2 regions of the Leptolyngbya subtilissima AS-A7 genome follow, and region 2 is predicted to be linked to the other one. Evidence: predicted binding sites of a transcription regulator. Region 2 holds the regulator's gene; the other holds the start of a gene.

Region 1 (4,084 bases), on a different contig from region 2:
GCCCGTCAGGCGATTCAGCCGCTGCAAACTCTGTTACCTAAACTGCGATCGGCCCAGGTGCCGGTAGTGTGGGTCAACTGGGGCAACCGCCGCGATCGCCTCAACCTCAGTGCCGGCCTGCACCATGTCTATAACCCCAGCGGCACTGGTGTGGGCCTCGGCGACCCTCTACCGGCCAACGGTGCCCCTGTACTCACCAAAGGCAGCTGGGCAGCGGCCGTGGTCGAGGAGCTAGAAGCTCAGCCCCAAGACATTTGGGTCGATAAATATCGCATGAGCGGCTTTTGGGACACGCCCCTGGACAGCATTTTGCGCAACCTGGGTAAAACCACCCTACTCTTTGCCGGGGTGAATATAGATCAGTGCGTTATGGCCACCCTGCAAGACGCCAACTTTCTCGGCTATGACTGTATTTTGCTGAGCGACTGTAGCGCCACTACCTCCCCCGACTACTGCGCCCAGGCTACCGTCTATAACGTCAACCAGTGCTTTGGCTTCGTGGCCGATAGCCCTGCCCTAGCAGCAGCTCTAGAGCCTTCCTTAGCGCTCTAGCTGAGAACGCTAGATATAGATATCAGTTTCGAATTGGTCTTTCAAGTTGAAGTCCAGCATCAGACTCAAAACCCCGCACCCTTTGACAGTGGAATCTACTTCTAGGGTGAGACAGTTGCCAAATTTCATTGTGGACAATGAAATTTGGGGATTGTTAGATACAGATACGAACCAAAAATTTCACGTTTCACTTAGGAGCCAACGGCCGTTTGCCCCTAAGTAAATTCATGCCACCCTTCAGCCATGCTGAATCTGTAAGCACCAAAACTTTTCTTGACTAAAACTGGTGCAATTGCTCTAATGTGAACTACCCTTGGGCAGACCAATTTACAGGCTTCTTTTTCGTTCTTAAACGCCCCTTCTACCGTCATCATGAACGTACCCTATTCTCCCGAATCTGCTTACCCTGGAGCCGTGGCTCCAGAAGCACCCCAGGGCAGCCGTCAGGCTCCTTCGGTGCCGATCTCGGTATACCGCGAGCTAGCCACAGAACTGCGCGCTACCCAGGGCATGGTCGATTCACTGACCCAGCAAAATCAGCAGCTCAACCAGCAAAACCAGGTGCTGCGCCAGGAAATGATTCGCTTTGCGGACTCGGCAGCCCGCCTCAAGCAGGCGATCGAGGTCAGTCAACCCCAGGCGATCGAGCCAGAGAACATTATCCGTCCTATCACGACCTCCTTGGGCGTTGAGACTCCAGCGATGGCTGCGACTTACCCCATGGCTGACGAGCCTTCGGCTTCTCTACCAGAACGGCTATCAGAGTCTATGGGAGAAGGAGTATCGACCCTAGCCAGCCAGCTGACTCAAATGGTGAAGCCCAAAGCGAAGAAAGGGTCCAAAATGCCGCCCAAACGGCCCCAGGCAGCGCCCCAGCGGCTTTACACCGAAGAGCGGATCGATGCTAGCCGTCCTAGTCAGATGAACCAGAAGTCGTCAGACTTGAGCGGGCTGTGGCTGGGTGCAACTATTCTGCTAATCGTGATCAGTGCTTTTGGGGCCGGTTTCTTGATTATGAAGCCGCTGCTAAGCAATTCTCGTTGAAGCGCTGGATTGCCGTCTATAGCTTGCTTTTCTAGCCGCTTTGATTCTGCTTGCCCGTTTTTTTGTAGCTGACAATACAGTATTGTAGGGGTCAGTCCCGATACACATAGACCGAAGCTAAGAGATATCCGCTGAAGCACCCTGGTTTGATCTATGAAAAAAATAGAAGCTATTATCCGCCCCTTTAAGCTTGACGAGGTCAAGATTGCCCTGGTCAACGCCGGCATTGTGGGTATGACCGTTTCGGAGGTGCGTGGCTTTGGTCGCCAAAAAGGACAGACCGAGCGCTACCGAGGCTCTGAATACACCGTTGAATTCCTCCAGAAGCTCAAGATTGAGATTGTGGTTGAAGAGGCCCAGGTCGACACCGTAGTCGACAAAATTATTTCCGCCGCCCGCACTGGCGAAATCGGCGACGGCAAGATTTTCGTCACCCCCGTCGATGAAATCATCCGCATTCGCACCGGGGAGAAAAATACCGAGGCCGTGTAGCTCTGGCCCAAACGCGAATGCTCGACTCAGGCGCAGCCTAGGCTGCGCCTTTTTCATGCCGTTCGCAGCTTATTGACCTACTTCAAGTTCACTCTCCCTAGTGGATCTTTAATCACGCTGGGGAGATGAATCGTTGCGTATCTTGTCTTCAAATTAAACATCAGTTGGAGTTGGCTCCTGACCTTCAATAGAGAGAATGGTTCAGGACAAGGGCGATCGCCCTCAGATAAGATGCTTAATGGCCCAGCTACCCTATCTCTCAACTAGCAAAGAGAATTGCCTGTGTATCAGCCTCAGATAGAGCAAGAGCGACAGATTGAGAGCCTTCTAGCCCTCTTTGGGCGGTTTGGGGTAGAGCTAGGGCTAGAGCGCATTCAGCGATTGCTGGAGGCGTTGGGTAATCCCCAGCACCGGGTGCCGCTGGTACATGTGGCGGGCACCAACGGCAAGGGATCGGTGTGTGCCTACCTGGCGGCAGTGTTAGGGGCAGCAGGGTATCGGGTAGGGCGCTATACTTCGCCGCACTTGGTGAGCTGGCGAGAGCGCGTTGTGGTCAATGGGGAACCCATTGCGGCTGAGGATTTGGTTGCTCGACTGAAGCAGGTGGTGGCAGCTATTGACTCGTCCCAACCCTCACCGACTCAGTTTGAAGTGTTTACGGCGGCGGCTTGGCTGCACTTCGCCGAGGCTAAGGTAGATCTGGCGGTGATGGAGGTAGGACTGGGGGGCCGACTCGACGCCACTAACGTGGTGGATGTGCCCTTAGTGAGCGTGATTACCTCCCTCAGCCGCGAGCACTGGCAGCGCTTGGGCCCTACCCTAGCCGATATCGCCCGCGAAAAAGCGGGGGTGCTGAAGCTGGGGCGTCCGGCCGTGATTGGTCCGCTGCCTGCTGAAGCAGAGGTGGTGGTGCAGGCTCGCTTGGCCGAATTGAACTGTCCAGCGGTGTGGCCTGCGCCCGCTGTTTCCCTGGGAGAGGGGCAGGCCCGCTATAGCGACGGTAACGAAGCGATTACCTATCCCCTAGCGCTTTTGGGAGAGCACCAGCTTACCAACTCAGCGATCGCGATCGCCACCCTGCTCAACCTGCGCTCCCAAGGCTGGAACATTTCTGACGATGCGATCGCCCAGGGCATGGGCAGCGCTCGCTGGCCCGGACGTTTGCAGTGGGTAACGTGGGGGCAGGACTCTATGAAATACCCGTTGCTGATCGATGGGGCCCACAACCCAGCAGCGGCCGAGGTACTGCGTCAGTATGTGGATAGCTGGTGGGTAAACCGGCCAAGACACCCAGCCGGGACAGCGTGGCTGATGGGGATGCTGGCGACCAAGGACCACCGCGATATTTTTGAAGCCCTGCTGCGGCCAGGGGATACCCTGCATTTGGTGCCCGTGCCAGGGCACGAGACGGCGGTGCCGGAAGAACTCGGGGCGATCGCGCGATCGGTCTGCCCCGACCTCGCCCAGTGCGAAGTCCACCAGTCTCTCAGGAATGGCCTGATTGCGATCGCTCAGTCCCCAGCTCAGCTCAAGGTGCTGTGCGGCTCGCTATACCTAATCGGTCACTTTCTCGCCACCGAGCGTTATGAGGATGGCAAAGGGTAAGGGAAATAAGGCAGTGCGGCAGGGAAAGGTAAAACAACTCAACAGCCATACTCCAGATTAATTCCCTCATCCGCTCATCGGCCCACGACAAACTCATCAAACTTCACCACTGCTGAGTCTGGCTCCCGCGTATCAAAGTAGTAGCTGCTAATGGTGCCGGTACCCGTGTCAAACACGCTGAAAGCGGTGATATCGTTGCTAGTCAGGTAGGGCAGCGGATTACCGCTGTCGTCTCGCAGGGGGGCGATCGTGGGCACTACAGGCTCTAAACCATTGGGGTCGCCCTGGGCCACGTAATCGTTGGAGGAGTAGGTCACCACTGAGCCTTCTATAGTCTCGGGGGGCACCGGACGAAATTTATCTTTCCAAAACGCACCATAGGAATTGCCCA
Region 2 (4,084 bases):
AGGCCGGTTATCGGCTACTTGTAGCGTGTCGCTGACAACGCCGTCCTGTCGGGCCCGAAATTGGGCGGCTGCCAACAGAAGGTTGAGTCGCTCAACTAGCTGGCGATCGCCCAAAGGAGGGGGATCTAGCGTAACCGTTGCCAATCGCTCGCCCAGGGCATAAACCTGTTGATTAGGGGTGGCATCGATAAAGACCTGCACACAGGGTTCACCCTGCTGCACCACGCAGGGCTCGCCCGTTACATAGTTAGCCGCAGACAGCAGGCGCACTACGTAATCTTCACCCGTGGACAGACGCTCAATCAACGCCTCGACCTCGCGATTACCAATCAGCAAAATTTGCTGGTCGATCAAAGCCCCGGGGGCAATAGCTCGAGACACCAAGCGGTTGGCCTCAAGTAAAAAGCCTGTGACAAACTCTTCTGCCTGCTCTCGATTTTCGGCACGACCTTGACCGACTAGAATCTCTTGGTTGCGGTTGAGGGCAATATTGCCCCGAAACAACCCTTGATACTGCGTTTGCAGAACGGCTACCTGCTGCTCTAAAAAGTCTTGCTCGCCCTCTAGGCTAGCCAGCCGCTGCTCTCGCTGGGCGATCGCCCGATCGCGACTGGCAATCTCCTCATCTAAGTTGGCAATTGCCCGATCGCGGTCGGCAATCTGTTTGCCAATAGTGGCTTGCTGCGCCAGCAGGTTATCACGCTGAACCCGCAGAGCGTCCGTCGATTGGCGCAGCGCGGCAGCCTGCTGTGATACGGCATCTAGCTGGCCTAGAGTTTGGCGTAGTTCACCCTCAGTCGCTTCCTGCTGAACCACCGCCTGGTTGAGCGATTGGTTAATTTCTTGTAATCGAGCTAGCGCCCGCTGCCGTTCGTTAGTCGCCGACTCCAGATCGGTCTCTACGCTCTCTTGGGTAGATTGAGCCTGGGCCAAATCAGCCTCGGCGTTGGCTAAATCAGCCTGAATTTTACTCAACTCGAACACCCCAGTGCGCAGCTGACTGCTCACTCCAAATAGCAGGGCCAGTGTAGAGGCTGAAATGACGCTACCCGTGGCAATGCTGACTAAGGTAGCCGTTTGCCGGGGGCGTAGATTGAACAAGCTTAGACGTGCTTTGCCCACCCGCGTGCCGACGCGATCGCCGAGGGTAGCAATAAAGCCCCCCAAAATTAAGACCGCCAAAATCAGTACGTAACCAGAAACCATGCACCAGCCACAGGGGAGTTTGCACTTACTCTACTGCATGGGTTGAAGCCTCGTACGCCCCAATATTGTCGATTGCTGGTTTGGCTACCAAAACCACCCCACCTAGCCAAACCTAAACTAAGTAAACTGCTGACTCAGATTGACCGGATCATGCACAGTAATCTTCTTTTTGTAGATGGAGATCATACCTTCCTGGCGCAAATCTCCCAGCAGGCGAGTCACAGTCACCCGAGTGGAGCCGATGGCCTCAGCAATGGCCTGATGAGACAGTTTCAGATCAATAGTGATGCCATCCTGGCTAGGCACCCCAAAATCGCGACAGAGAATGAGTAAGAAACTTACCAGCCGCGAGCCCATGTCTCGATGAGCTAAGGTTTCAATCATCATCTCGGTTTGCAAGATGCGAGAGGATAACCCCCTCAACATCAGCAAGGCCAGTTCAGGATTTTCCTCCAGCGCCTGCTCAACCTGCTCAATTGGAACAGACAATAGCTCTACCGGAGTAAAGGCCACGGAGTGATAAAAGCGATCAGAACGGTTGCCCGTAATTAGCGACAAGACCCCAAACACACTGTTTTCGCGCAGCAGGGCAACTGTGATTTCTTCTCCAGCCTCGTACACTCGCGACAGCTTCACTGCCCCTTTTAACAAGAAGTACACCCGTTCGGCCGGGTCTCCAGGGAAAAAGATTGTTTTCCCCCGCTCGTAGGATTCGACTACAGGGGGAAACGCTCCTCCAGATAGCTGACGAAAAACATTAGCAAGGGGCTTATCTTGGGTCACTACCATAACGTTCTGCTAAGAGCATCACAGAGAGCATCTGCACTGAATTTACTGGTTTGCCGTCGCTATGACAGCTAGACCCACAGCACAGATCACCTTGGGCATAAAGCATAAAGCAGTCTGATTGGTCTGGCACGCTAACCAATGCAAACGTTCCATGACTTTAGATCACTTAACCTCAACTGTAAGGCAAGCGTTTGTATAGCAAGTTACTTTATTGCTCCCGAAGCTAATCTTGAGCCCATTTCAGGGGTTCCAAAGTAGTCATTCAGGGATAAAAAAAGCCGCAGATGAGGCTGAGAGCGACAGCAAACTCAAAACAACTCGGACCGTCGCTCTTAACTAAGAAGTAGGTCTCACTAGCGCAAAACACTGGCAGAAGAAAGCTCAGCTATATCCGACCAAAAAAGTCGGGTATATTTGACCAAGTATTGTCTCCAGTGTTACGTTCTGGATAACTTAGCGAAGTTAACAACTGCTCCTCAGAAAATCTCAGAGAAAACGCCATGACGCAGTCTATCGAACAAGCGATCGCCACCAAGCCCACATTTTCAGCATTGAAATGCCGAGAATGTGGTGAGACCTACGACCTAGGCGCCAAGCATGTATGCGAAGATGTGTGCTTTGGCCCATTAGAGGTAGCCTACGACTACGACGAAATTCGCAGGCGGGTCACCCGCAGCAGCATTCAAGCCGGGCCGCTGTCAATTTGGCGCTACAAAGACTTTCTACCCGTCAGCACCGACAACCCAATTGATGTGGGAACCGGCATGACACCCCTAGTGCGCGCCAACCGACTGGCGCGGCAGCTAGGGCTAAAAGAACTCTATATAAAGAATGACGCTGTCAACATGCCCACCTTGAGCTTTAAGGATCGGGTGGTGTCGGTGGCGCTAACCCGAGCGAGAGAGTTAGGGTTTACTACAGTGTCTTGTGCCAGTACAGGTAACTTGGCCAACTCTACGGCGGCGATCGCAGCCCATGCTGGCCTTGACTGCTGCGTATTCATTCCAGCTGACCTAGAAGCCGGCAAAGTACTTGGCACCCTAATCTATAACCCTACAGTAATGGCTGTGCAGGGCAACTATGACCAGGTCAACCGTCTGTGCTCTGAGGTAGCCAACACTCAAGGTTGGGGGTTCGTCAACATCAACCTGCGCCCCTACTACTCCGAAGGGTCTAAAACCCTGGGCTACGAAGTAGCTGAACAGCTAGGCTGGCGCTTACCAGACCACATCGTGGCGCCGTTGGCATCGGGGTCACTATTTACCAAGATCTACAAAGGCTTCCAAGAATTTGTTAAGGTCGGCCTCGTCGACGATAAGCCTGTACGCTTTAGCGGTGCCCAGGCCGAGGGATGCTCTCCTATTGCCCAAGCCTTTAAAGAAGGCCGCGATTTTGTGACTCCAGTCAAACCCAATACGATTGCCAAGTCTATTGCCATTGGAAACCCCGCCGACGGTATCTATGCTCTCGATATAGCTCGTAAAACCAACGGCAACATTGAGTCAGTAACCGATGCCGAGGTCATTGAAGGCATGAAGCTACTGGCCGAAACCGAAGGTATCTTCACCGAGACTGCTGGCGGCACCACCATTGCAGTGCTCAAAAAGCTGGTTGAAGCCGGTAAGATTAACCCTGATGAGTCTACAGTCGTCTACATCACCGGCAACGGATTGAAGACCCAAGAAGCTGTACAGGGTTACATCGGCGAGCCCTTTACCATTGAGCCTAAGCTCGACAGCTTCGAGCGTGCTCTAGAGCGCTCTCGAACCCTCGACCGATTGGAATGGCAGCAGGTATTGGTCTAGGGATTAAGGTATGAGGTTCAAGGTTTAAGTAGCTGATTTTCAGTTTAAACCTTGAACTTTACTCTCTATACTCTTACTGACAGATTGCTCTTATTTTCTTGATTCATTTATTACACCCATGGCTGTTAAAGTACTAATTCCAACTCCACTGCAAAAATTCACCAACAACCAGGCTGCCCTTGAGTGTAGTGGTGGCAATATTGTAGATCTGCTCAATGATTTAGAGAGCAACTGCCCTGGCATCAAAGCCCGGCTTTGTGACGATTCTGGTGAGCTACGCCGCT

The links. Region 2 encodes NtcA, which controls nitrogen genes in cyanobacteria. Its sites were predicted from a motif close to TTTGTANNNNNNNNTACAAA; they were not measured.
Region 1: a site for NtcA is predicted at 1,658-1,677, ahead of NC979_RS21650 (P-II family nitrogen regulator). Genes of this name have one in related genera too.

Annotation. Positions count from the first base shown of each region.
Region 1 is NZ_JAMPKY010000011.1:98,097-102,180, reverse strand. Features, by position in the region: gene NC979_RS21660 (cysteine hydrolase family protein) at 1-552, shown strand, start outside; gene NC979_RS21655 (hypothetical protein) at 925-1,596, shown strand; gene NC979_RS21650 (P-II family nitrogen regulator) at 1,750-2,088, shown strand; gene NC979_RS21645 (bifunctional folylpolyglutamate synthase/dihydrofolate synthase) at 2,371-3,693, shown strand; gene NC979_RS21640 (purple acid phosphatase family protein) at 3,768-4,084, opposite strand, start outside.
Region 2 is NZ_JAMPKY010000010.1:283,625-287,708, reverse strand. Features, by position in the region: gene NC979_RS21145 (DUF3084 family protein) at 1-1,206, opposite strand, end outside; gene ntcA (global nitrogen regulator NtcA) at 1,324-1,995, opposite strand; gene thrC (threonine synthase) at 2,496-3,800, shown strand; gene NC979_RS21130 (MoaD/ThiS family protein) at 3,919-4,084, shown strand, end outside.